DNA from 3 places in the Thalassotalea piscium genome. Region 3 is predicted to be linked to each of the others. Evidence: predicted binding sites of a transcription regulator. Region 3 holds the regulator's gene; each other region holds the start of a gene.

Region 1 (4,266 bases), 1.1 Mb from region 3:
TAATACTTGTAAATACTCTTTAGCTAACTTATAAGCAAGGTCAAAGCTATGCTCTGCTTCAACCGTAAAGTCAGGGATCACGCCATGTCTTTCCCAATTTGTGTTAGTTTTAGGATGTATAGGAATAGCAATTGGCATACTGATGCTAATAAATTCATTAACCTTCTGTTGTTTAGATATAAGTGCAACGCCCATGGTTTGCTCACCTACAATAACGGCTTTATCTAAATGTTTTAGTGTGTAACTAAAAAATTCTCCTGTACCAGAAACAAAAGCTGATGTAAGAATATATATTGGGTAATTATCTTTAAAGTGTCTATTACCCGAAGTCTTAGCGCCTAAAGCATTAGAAGCTAACTCTATCGCAGTTAACGTTTTGGTCTTTTTTTGTCGATCGTACATAACGTTACTCAATATGGTCTTATGCTCGACAAAGTAACTCATCAAATACTGCGCAAGAGATATCGAATTACCCTCTACATCACGCAAATCAATAATTATTGCATCTGTCCCAGATAGATAGTTAAAAGCACGCGCTGCTTGTAATTCTGCATTTGGATGTTGGTAGAAGTGCTTTAACTTCAAATACCCTATATTCCCTGACAGTATTTCTATATGTTCAAAGCCAAAGTTTTCTACGTACTGTAAGTTCAATTGGTTAGCGTTACTCGTAAGTGCTTGGCCTCCGTCAATATAAGGCTGAGTTTTGACCACATTCAAATAACCGTCACCGCTTACTTCACGCATAAATACACTTAAATAAGTAACAAATTTATCTAAGTCATCTATTTGATCAAACCCATTAGAGGCGAGCTTATGCTTTAGTTTCTCCGCTATTAATTTAGACCTCTCAGGGTATATATATCCTTGTTCTAAAATATTAATAACGCCAAAAATGCTTTCTCTTATGTGCTGTTCTACAAAATCTGGCAGAAGTTTAACGGTATCAAATGCGTAAGTTCTTTTAGTAACACTACTTAAAATAAGCACTGCTATTATCGCTATACTAATAATTTTCATTACTGGTTCCTATCAATTAAACAAATAACTCTACTGAGGAAATGTCAGCAGACGTAAATACAATAAATAATAGAATTAATGAGGATACGTTAATTTAAATTGGTACTGCAGATTAGTGATTTTCCAACCAGAAATAGATAGCCGCGAATGGTGCTTTAGGAGTAAATACCAAGGAGGAAGGGCTATTGCCAACTTAAAATGTCGATAATTTACCACCACAATAAATAGAGTAAGTAAGGCTATAAATAAATACTCTATAAGCAATTGCACAGAATGATTAAAGTTAGCGGCTTGATTAACGCCAGTAATTGCGCCAACACTCAAAGCTGAGTCAATAATGTTTATGACTGAAATATCATTTAATACGTGAGTTGATGCATGGGTTAATGATTGAACAGTAGCGCTTTTTATATTAATTTCTAGCCCAATAAATGAGGTGTTTATTTGATTTGATGAGATCGACAACGCTAGCAATAAAATAATTACTATAGAAACCGCAAAATAAAATAACTTTTTTAACAAGAGCATAAAACTTAATAAATTGATCCACATTCTACATTTGTTAATGATTAATTAAAATTGAAGTATTCAAAAATAATTAAAATTATACTATGCAAAAAGAATTAAATAAAACAAGCAGTACAACTGCACGACCACTAGTGTCAGTTTATTTTACACTTTATTTACAACAACTCTAACAACCCCACGCAAACAGTTGATAATATTAGAAATTAAATATTGGAATGCTTTTTGCTTTATCAGCTTACATGTATTATTTTGGCAAGAAACGCGCTTTGCTTTAAATGAAATTAATTAAAGCGTAGATAATTAAAAAGTAGAAACTAGGAATCTAACTAATGAAAAAACAACTCACATTATTATTAATATTTGGCATCGCTTTAGCTTCAAGCGTAGCCAATGCATCACATTTTCGTGGTGGTGCTGCCAATGCTTCAGTGGATGCTAACGGGTTATTAACAATTTCTCAAACATCATTCTGGCGTAAAGGCACTGCGGACTCATCGTACACCTACAGCTCTAGCGCTGGAAACATTTACACTAACGGCACAATAAACACATCTGACGCACGTTTCGATGTTGCTACAACAACTGGCACACTTCAGCTACCCGGTGCTGGTTTATATACTTACAATTATACATCTTGTTGTCGTGTTGGTGGCGGTATTAACTTTGCTGAAAATGACTTTGATGTAGAGGGCGCTATTTATTGGGATGGCTCTACAGCAAATGCCCCGATATTATTTGACTTTGCTTCTGTTTCAAATGAAGTCGTTGCAGGTACTGATTATAACCAAAACTTAAATGCTGTGGGTGTTGGCTTAACTTATGACCAAGCATTAAACACATTCATTAATACACAACCTCCTGGTTTTACAGTAGACCCTGTAACAGGCGCAATGCATATTCCAGCAGCATCTACTTCAACATATGGTCAAAATACCTCTAATGATGGTGCAGACTATGCGTTTAGTGGCAATATAAAAGCAGCTGATGGCAGTTTTACTCAATTTGATTGGGTATTTGACGTAGTTACATCAGCATCAAACTTAGCACCTAACATTGTTGATATGGTTATTGATGGTTTAGTAGGTGATACATTGAGCGGTACACTTGTTGGTGCAGATCCTGAAGGTAACACACTGAATTGGTTTGTTCAGTCATTAATTGGCGCTGGCATCAATATGTCTAACTTTACCTTTGACACCTTAACGCAGGCGTTTTCATTTGACACCACTGGATTAAATGTTGGTCAATATATTGCGAATATTGGCGCAAGCGATGGTGCGTTAAATGGGTTTGGTTCAATTACTTTTAATTTAACTAATGCACCAACGACTTCAGTACCAGAGCCTTCAACAATTTTATTGTTCGGCCTAGCAACAGCATTATTAATGCGCACAAGAAAAGCTAAATAAGTCATTTATTTATATTAATTTTTAACTAATTAATTATAGGAGCCCTATCATCTTCGATAGGGCTTTATTTTATGAAAAACTCTATTAAAATTACACTTCTTGCTCTTTTAGTATCATTAAACACACCAGCATTTGAACAAATAAATGTTGATGTACCTGCCGATTCGCCTCACGAAGAGTGCTTTTTCCTTGATACTGAAACAGTAATAAACTATCGCTATAAATCCAGCGAGCCGCTTGATTTTAATTTGCATTACCATGATGATAACGGTATGACTTATTTGGTCGATTTACCTAAAAGCTCATCAAGCGAAAATTTGGTTAAAGACCTAATTAATAAGCAGGTTTATTGTTTAATGTGGTTTAATTCAACAACGAAAAATGCTGAATTAAATTACGAATTCAGCTTGGAGAAATAAATGTTTAAAGCATTTTTGATATTATTAGCACTTATACCAACCAGTATTTTCGCTTCCATAATTACTCATTCAGAAACAGAGTTAGCTAACACTCACTATATTTTTTCGATGAGTAATCAGCAGTACGGCCAACAATATCAAAATGTTATGTTTTTAATGCAAAACGGTGAATTAGATGAAGCTAAAAAAGCTCTCGCCTATTTATTAACTCAAAATCCTTATGATATTACTGCATTAGATATTTCAGGTAATATATTACTGGAAGAAAAAAAAATCCCTCAAGCTATAAATGCATTTCAACGCGTGTTGTCGTCGAAGCAATCGCCAGATATCATGGCAAAGTTAGGGGTTAGCTACTTACTTATTGAAGACATCAAAAATGCAAAGTTGTGGTTAACTCAGTCGTTATCATTGTCACCCAATAATGAATTAGCTTTACGCTATTTGGCTTGGATTGAAGAAAAGTCATTAAATCAAAGCATGCAGTTCCATTATATAAGTCAATTAGTAAAGCTGAGTTATAATAAAAAATCGCTTTACGAATACCATTTACAATATTTAACCTTGTTAGTTGAAAACAACAATATTACAGCAGGATTAGATTTTATTGACAATAATAGAGAAAAGCTTGCTACTAGTGCCGATATAATTACTAAGAATATAAAATTAATTGAGATTGAGTTACTTCTAAAGGCTAATAAACTTTCATTAGCCAAAGACAAATTTAAGCAATACGCTGTACCTAAAAAAGAAAGTGATAACGCGACTAACTACTCACTATTATCTGTTTTTTATTACGCTAGTTTAAAGGATTATAAAAAAGCAGAGTCGATTATAAACAATCAGCTTTCAACAAATAATGCCGCAAAATCAATTGCAGAATATTCTTT
Region 2 (4,266 bases), 1.7 Mb from region 3:
TGACAAAGACTTAATTATTGTGTTGCTATTTTTTACGTTTAAGTTGAAATAAAGCAAGAGGTGTTAATAATAATAGCCAAAACATGTTACCACCGCTGCTATCTGATTCTTTTTCAGGCTCTGGTGACTTGTTGATTAAGGTGTTTTTAACTGAATTTAAGGTGTTGTCAGTATTATCGTCATCATTTAATACTGTTACGTTATAGATAGTGACAAAATTATCAGCGCCAGGTGTTTCACAGCTAGTCGCTTCATTATTGTTTACAGGAACATTATCTATTTTAAAGCCACTTTCAGTTGGGGTTTGATTGCAACGAGGCAAACTCGCAATAGCATCGAATACCTCCATTCCATCTTCGATAACTTCACCAAAAACGGTAAAACCACTATTTTGCACATCTAAGTTTGCACTGTTGTCATTTAAACTGACAAACCATTGGCTGGTAGCACTATTAGGGTTGTTGGCTTGCTTTGCCATGGCAATAGTGCCACGAACATTTGAATAAACAGGTTCATTTTTTACTGAAGTAAATGTTTCAATTCCTTTTAATGGTAGTGCATCATTAAAGGCAAACCCTCCACCTTGTACAACAAAATTGGTTTCTGAGCGGTGTATAATAGTGTTGTTGTAACGCTCGCTAGTAATATATTGTAAAAAGTTAGCAACAGTTAGTGGGGTGGTTTTGTCATGTAAATTCACTTTGAAACTGCCATGTGAGGTATTGAACTCAACAATAGAAGCTTGAACTGTACCACTAAACATAACTACGGCTAACGCAAGTGAACTAAATGTTTTATTAATAGACTGGATCATAATATTACTACAATTAAATTTAATTAAATTAAAGCGCGTTAGTATACGTATTATCGAATAAAAGCCAAGTAGATATGCTTATTCGATATTCAGTTACGATATTATTCCTTAAGCGTTAAGGCTCGAAATTTTTTGTAGATAAACTCAATTAAAATAACGTTACTCAAAGGTTATGCTTGTATAACGCTAAATAAAAAAAGAAAATAAACAGATACAAGCAACTAAGATCAAACAAAACATGACAAAACCAAGTGTGAAAATTGCGTTAACCAACCCTAAAAGCCCAACTAATGTTGGTGCTGTGATAAGGGCAGCAGGATGCTACCAAGCTAATGAAATTTATTATACTGGTCAGCGTTACGAACGAGCTGCTAAGTATAATACTGATACTAAAAATGCCAATCTACATATTCCATTAACAGCAGTATCAAGTATCTTATCGATTCCCTTAAATAGCGCAAAACTGGTTTGTGTAGAGTTAGTCGAAGGTGCAACAGCCTTGCCAGAGTTTAATCACCCTGAAAATGCTATCTACGTTTTTGGCGCTGAAGATAGCACAATTAGTCAAGAGGTTATAAATAAGGCAGATCATGTAGTCTACATACCTACTGTTGGCTGTATGAACTTGGCAGCAACCGTTAATGTAGTGTTATACGATCGTTTAGCAAAGTCTGATAATTACCCTTGCGGAGACTTGTTAATTAAATCGAGTCGAGACACAAACAATACCGTTAAAGTTAATCAAAAATAGATACATTGAAAACTGTTTAGGCGAAATAGCTTGACTCTAAATTAATAGTGGTTAGAATGCCCTTAGCTAGAAAGTAAGACCTATATTTATATACACCGTACCGCGTTATTTGTAGTAGCTCGTCCCGTTTAATAAGTCATAGTAACACTTCCTGCACTACCGCTTTGCAATTTTGTAAAGTAACAATTTTTAATTTTTTAGGATAAATATTATGTCTGATAAAACTACTGGTACAGTAAAATGGTTTAACGAATCTAAAGGTTTTGGCTTCATCGAGCAAGAATCTGGTCCTGACGTTTTCGCACATTTCAGTGCAATTTCTGGTGACGGTTTCAAAACGTTAGCAGAAGGTCAAAAAGTTGAGTTCACAGTAACTCAAGGCCAAAAAGGTCCTCAAGCGGAAAATATCGTCGCTTTATAATTTTAATACGCTATTTATAGTAAGTTAAAATACGAAAGGGTAAGATTAGTTCTTACCCTTTTTTAATGCCCAAAATAAACATATCAACTCAACTCAACGATAGACTATACACCCCGCACAAAATTACTGTTTACTATTTCTGTATCTAGCTGATGGCTAAAATCACTATATTTTCGTAATTTAAACTAAAATAATTGTTAGTTATACTTGTTGTTTTTTCTTGTTATCTCCAACCTATTGAAAAGGTTGTACTTTATAAGTTGGTACAACAATTGATAGTATATGGCTAGTTCAGCTATTTAAATGATTACAAATAGCTTAGTTATTAAAATAAATAAGGTACTCAGATGAAAACATTGTTAGCGGCTTCAATTATACTGGCATCAACCTCTGCTCTTGCTCATAATTCGTCTTACTCAACTGATTCATGCGATGTTGAATTAGATGGTGGTATTAACATTACAGTTGATAGCTTAGAATTTACAAAAAATAAAAAACCATTATACAAAATCACTAATAATCAGCTTTATATTGATGGTGAAATCGTTTCGTTAAACGGCGACCAACAAGCACTAATAACACAATACGCTGAAAATATTAGGGCAGTTGTTCCACAAGTGAAAACCATTGCTGAAGATGCGTTAGACCTTGCTGTTGATGGTGTAAACTTGGCGCTTAATGAATTATTAGGTGAAGGCAATAACTTAGGCCAAGAGCTAACAACAGAGTTAGGTAAAATTCGTTCTGACATTCAAATGAAGTTTGATGGTAATTCACCGATTAAGTTTGACGAAGATGGTTTTGATGGTGATGAGTTTTTTGGTGAAGAGTTTGAACAACGCATAGAAGTATTACTCGAGAAAACAATTCAGAATTCAATGGGAGCTTTGCTTGTTGCTATTGGACAAGAGTTACTGTTTTCTGGTGGTAATGAAGGTGCATTTGAAACGCGTATGGAAAAATTTGGTGAAACCATTGAGTATGAAATGGAATCTCGTGGCAAACGTATAGAGCAAAGTGCCGATGCATTGTGTGGTTCAATTATTGACATTGATACTATTGAAGAGCAGCTAAAGTCGAGTATTAAAGCGTTATCGAAAACAAACTTTATTACGGTAAACGAGAAAGCTAAAAGCGCGACATAACTCAGGTTACTTAATTTATATTTTCTCTTTTGGGCATAAAACTATGCCCTTTTTTATACCTGTAAGTTTTTAAATAGCCGGCTAAAGTAGAATTGTTGTATAATCATAGCTGACTTTTTCTCAGTTAAGCTTCTAATGCATTCAGTTCATCAACTCTATTTAAAACGAAAAGAAATTTCTACTAAACCATTTAAAGCCAGAGGTTTTCGTGTTGAACGTTGTGAAATTTGTCGTTTAGCCTCAACCAATTGTATTTGCCAGTGGCGCGAGCAAACCGATTGCCAAGCAGGTTTTTTGTTACTAATGTACGACACTGAGGTATTAAAACCGAGTAATACGGGTAGGTTAATTGCAGATGTTATTCCCAATTGCTTTGCGTTTTTATGGTCTAGAACTGAAGTTGAGTCGTCATTATTAGCCATATTAAACGACAAAAAATGGCAGCCTTTTGTGATATTTCCACAAGAATATGCAACGCCAAGCCTACAAATTATTAATAATGTGCCAGTGTTGACTAGTGATAAAAAACCCTTATTTATAATGCTTGATGGTAGCTGGCGTGAAGCTAAAAAAATGTTTCGTAAAAGTCCTTATTTAAGTCACTTGCCGGTATTATCGATTGATTTGAATACGTTAGCGATTGAAGATAAAACGTCTCAATATCAAATTAGAAAAGCGATCAATCCAAACCAATTAGCAACGGCTGAAGTAGCCGCGCATATTTTAGCCCTTGCTGGTGAGCATGATACTTCACAACGTTTAACTGCTTGGTTTAACCTCTTTACTTATCAATACCAAAAGAGTGTATGTCGTACTAACTATGGTGACCCACAAGCATTAGAAAAATACTTGTCATTACTAACGGTTAAGTAATACCAATCTCACTAATTATGTGAACATTTCTACTGGCTAAAACAGTCAACTACTGCGTTATTTATTTTATAATTATCGCTACAAGGATGTAGCTTATGTGGGTAATGCAGGAGCATTATTGCCCTGAACAACTAGTTATGAAAATAAATGCCTTGTATTTGACTGTTTTCACTGCGTATAAAATAGATCACTTAATTAATGAAACTGGTATAAGTACAGTAATGGCGAGAATTAGAGCGAGCAATAATAATAAATATTCACT
Region 3 (4,266 bases):
CCTTGCCGACTATACCACCACAATAAGAGGCGGCTTTGGTGCGGTAAGGGAATGTTGCGATTTAATAATGTTGAGCCAAAACACTTTACACTTTGCTACAGGCGCTAGTGTATGACACGGTTAACCGGCTTCGCCATCTGTTTTTTTATTCTAGCATTAGCTGCGTATGGCGTTGTTGACTGGCTTCAGTCAAAAACAAAAACAGAACAAGTGATCACTAATGAAATGACACCAGACTTTATTGCTGAGACCTTAAATAGTGACATATATAATGCTCAAGGTGAGCTAACATATATTATCGATGCGCAGCGTATGGAGCATTACGCAAACTTATCTGTAACCCACTTTGAATTTCCACAGTACACCCTTTTTACAAAAAATAGTGAAACACCTTGGAAACTAAAAGCTAATGAAGGGACTCTATATAGTAATAATCGCGTACGGCTACAAAATCGCGTAACATTAACGGCAACAGATCAATCAAGCTTAATACAAGAAATTCATGGTCGGTATTTAGAGTTAGATCTTAATACTAATATTATTAGTTCTGAGCAAACTATTATGATTGAAGGGAAAGACTTCACCATATATGGTTCAGGACTAATTGTAGACTTAAATACAAAACAAATGACGTTGACTGAACATGTACAAACCATTTTTAAAAGTATTAAAAACTAGCCTTATTATAGTAGGCATGAGCTCAGCATTAGTTTCGACAAGTTATGCTGACAAATTAGACTTAAAAAAAGAAATTAATATCGATGCTTCTCGACAGGCTGCTGATTTAAAAAATAAAATATTTAGCTATATCGATAATGTTGTGATCACTCAAGGCACGTTACGGATCAAAGCTGATTTAGTACAGGTGATCACTGACACCGAAACCGACGAAAAAACATATATAGCCAAAGGCAATCCTGCAACCTTTTCTCAAAAGCTTGATGACGGTACGCCCATATACTTACAAGCTAATGAAATTAAATATCAGCCTAGCCAAAATATCGTAGTAATTTCTGGTAACGCAGAATTGCGCCAAGAAGGAAGCAAAGTCAGTGGCAGTATAATTACTTACAATTTTGTCACGGAACAAGTCAGTGCCGATAGCGATGCGGATAGTGATGAAAATAATCGAGTAAAAACTGTATTACAACCCAAAGCGTTGGATAAAAATTAACTTATGGAAATATCAACTCTTTGTGCCACAAGCTTAGCGAAAGCTTATAAAGGCCGTAAAGTAGTAAAAAATGTAAGCTTGCAGGTTCAAGAAGGGCAAATTGTCGGTTTACTTGGACCAAATGGCGCAGGTAAAACAACATCGTTTTACATGATTGTAGGGTTAGTGCCTAATGATAGTGGCAGTATAATACTCAACGATGAAGATATCACCTTACTCCCTATGCACGAACGCGCACGAAAAGGTATTGGTTATTTACCTCAAGAGGCCTCAATCTTTCGAAAACTCACTGTACACGACAATATAATGGCCATTTTACAAACACGAAAAGAACTTTCTGAGATTGAACGTCAAGAAAAGCTTGAACATTTATTAGAAGAGTTCAATATTAACCACATAAAAGACAATTTAGGTATGAGTCTTTCAGGTGGCGAGCGGCGTCGTGTAGAAATTGCCCGTGCCTTGGCTGCTGATCCTAAGTTTATTTTACTTGATGAGCCTTTTGCAGGCGTTGACCCTATTTCAGTAGGAGACATTAAAAAAATTATTCTACACTTAAAACAACGAGGCATTGGTATATTAATTACAGACCATAATGTACGTGAAACTTTAGATGTATGTGAACACGCTTATATTGTAAGTCATGGCGAATTGATCGCAGAAGGGGATTCAAATCAAATACTGGCCAACCAAACAGTAAGAGATGTATACCTTGGTGAGCAATTCACGCTATAGTATATTCAAACTATAGTATTAGTTAATGCGATAAACGTTATTAATAATTAAAGGAACATAAGTATTTCGATGCGCCCTAGTCTGCAGCTCCGAATTGGACAACAACTTACAATGACTCCACAGTTGCAACAAGCAATAAGATTGTTGCAACTGTCGACCTTGGATCTTCAACAAGAAATACAAGAAGCGTTAGACAGTAATCCATTATTAGAAGTTGATGAATCTTCAAATTCAGATCAGGAAAGTAGTACAGATAATTTCGATGATGCTTTTTCTGCCTCTACAACTGAAACAAGTACGACTGATAATAATGATGGCAGTGAAGACTCTACACCAACGATAGACGAAATATCCACTACTGAGGCAATGGACAAAAACGAGATCCCTGAAGAATTAAATATAGACACAACATGGGATGAAAGTTTTAGTGCCGGTGTATCAAATACAGGCGTAGGTGTTGCGAGCGAAGATTACACATATCAGGGCGAAACTGTCGATTCAATTCAAGACCACCTGCGTTGGCAAATGGACTTAACTCCCTTCTCTGATACAGACCGCGCGATTGCCACAGCGATCATAGATGCTATTGATGACGCTGGCTATTTAACTGTTTCAGCTGAAGAAATATTAGAAAGTGTAGGCGCTGACGATCTAGAGCTAGATGAAGTAGAAGCCGTTATTAAACGGATTAATATGTTCGACCCTATAGGTGTAGGTGCACGTAGCATTTCTGATTGTTTAATTATTCAGCTTAATCAATTTGACAAATCAACACCCTGGCTAGAAGAAAGCAAATTAGTATTACGCGAGCATATCGATTTACTTGGTAGTCGTGATTATCGACAATTAATGCGTAAAACTCGCTTAAAAGAAGATCAGCTCCGTGAGGTTATCCGCTTAATTCAAACATTAGATCCTCGCCCCGGTGACAGTGTCATTAAAGGTGAAGACCAATACGTTATTCCTGATGTTTCCGTTGAGAAAAAAAATGGTCGTTGGGTTGTTGAGCTCAATCCTGATACTGCGCCTAAATTGTCAGTAAACCAGCAATATGCCTCAATGGCACGCTCTATGAAGTCCTCAACTGATAGCCAATTTATTAGATCAAACTTGCAAGAAGCCAAATGGTTTATTAAAAGTTTAGAGAGCCGCAACGACACGTTATTAAAAGTGTCTAACTGTATCGTGCAGCGCCAGCAAGGCTTTTTTGAACATGGACCTGAAGCGATGCGCCCCATGGTGCTAAACGATGTTGCAGAAGCTGTAGATATGCATGAATCTACAATTTCTCGCGTAACAACACAAAAATATATGCACACTCCTCGAGGCATATTTGAACTTAAGTTTTTCTTCTCTAGCCATGTAAGTACCGAAAACGGTGGCGAGTGCTCATCAACTGCAATTAGAGCATTGATTAAAAAACTTGTGGCTGCAGAAATACCAGCTAAACCGCTAAGTGACAGCAAAATGGCTGAACTACTCGCAGAGCAGGGTATTAATGTTGCACGAAGAACAATTGCAAAATACCGAGAGTCTTTATCTATTCCCCCTTCTAATCAACGTAAAAGTTTACTTTAAGTAAACGCAACAATAAGGATTGAATGTTATGCAAATTAATCTTACAGGTCATCATGTTGAAATTACCGAGGCATTACGTGAAAGCGTAAATACAAAATTCGCAAAATTAGAAAGACATTTTGATCAAATTCATAATGTTTACGTGGTGTTAACAGTAGAAAAGAATAGTCAAATAGCGGAGGCAACCGTTAACCTTAGCGGAACAGAAGTACATGCTAAAGCCGATAACGCGGATATGTATACTTCAATAGATCGACTCGTCGATAAACTAGATCGCCAAATATTAAAATATAAAGGCAAAATAACTCAACATTAACGCTATAAAATATAGCTAAGTAAACCGGTATCATGAAGTTACTTGAACTACTTAGCTTGAACTGCACTTTATGTGCAGTTCAAGCCACAAGTAAAAAGCGAATACTAGAAGTTATCTGTGATGCAGCTTCTAACGAACTTAACGACTCATCAACTTATGAATTATTAACAAGTTTGATGGCACGAGAAAAAATGGGTTCAACAGGGATAGGTAATGGTATAGCCATTCCTCACGGCCGATTAACTAATTCAAACAAAACTGTCGCAATAGTTGCCACTAGTGAACAACCGATAGAGTTCGACGCGATAGATAATAGACCTGTTGATATTTTTATTGCATTATTTGTTCCTGAGCAACAATGCGAAGAACATTTAGTGACATTACAAAATATCGCAGAGCTGTTTACCGACAAACAGCTTTGCAAACAAATTCGAAAGAGTACTACTGCGCAAGAAATGTTTGA

The links. The regulator sigma-54, encoded in region 3, starts transcription at its own class of promoters, with help from an activator protein. The targets are predictions, from matches to a motif close to GTTGGCACGNNNNTNGNNT.
Region 1: QUD79_RS15245 (PEP-CTERM sorting domain-containing protein) is a predicted target of sigma-54. The motif match lies at 1,797-1,815, and genes of this name have one in related genera.
Region 2: QUD79_RS12090 (DUF2884 family protein) is a predicted target of sigma-54. The motif match lies at 2,246-2,264, and genes of this name have one in related genera.

Annotation. Positions count from the first base shown of each region.
Region 1 is NZ_AP027362.1:3,422,985-3,427,250, forward strand. It holds gene QUD79_RS15235 (S41 family peptidase) at 1-1,020, opposite strand, end outside; gene QUD79_RS15240 (hypothetical protein) at 1,096-1,542, opposite strand; gene QUD79_RS15245 (PEP-CTERM sorting domain-containing protein) at 1,878-2,957, shown strand; gene QUD79_RS15250 (hypothetical protein) at 3,029-3,376, shown strand; gene QUD79_RS15255 (tetratricopeptide repeat protein) at 3,377-4,266, shown strand, end outside.
Region 2 is NZ_AP027362.1:2,749,260-2,753,525, reverse strand. It holds gene QUD79_RS12105 (peptidylprolyl isomerase) at 26-814, opposite strand; gene QUD79_RS12100 (RNA methyltransferase) at 1,053-1,565, shown strand; gene QUD79_RS12095 (cold-shock protein) at 1,777-1,986, shown strand; gene QUD79_RS12090 (DUF2884 family protein) at 2,334-3,131, shown strand; gene QUD79_RS12085 (tRNA-uridine aminocarboxypropyltransferase) at 3,267-4,004, shown strand; gene QUD79_RS12080 (hypothetical protein) at 4,100-4,266, shown strand, end outside.
Region 3 is NZ_AP027362.1:590,025-594,290, reverse strand. It holds gene kdsC (3-deoxy-manno-octulosonate-8-phosphatase KdsC) at 1-115, shown strand, start outside; gene lptC (LPS export ABC transporter periplasmic protein LptC) at 112-678, shown strand; gene lptA (lipopolysaccharide transport periplasmic protein LptA) at 695-1,174, shown strand; gene lptB (LPS export ABC transporter ATP-binding protein) at 1,184-1,909, shown strand; gene QUD79_RS02520 (RNA polymerase factor sigma-54) at 1,979-3,487, shown strand; gene hpf (ribosome hibernation promoting factor) at 3,516-3,803, shown strand; gene ptsN (PTS IIA-like nitrogen regulatory protein PtsN) at 3,836-4,266, shown strand, end outside.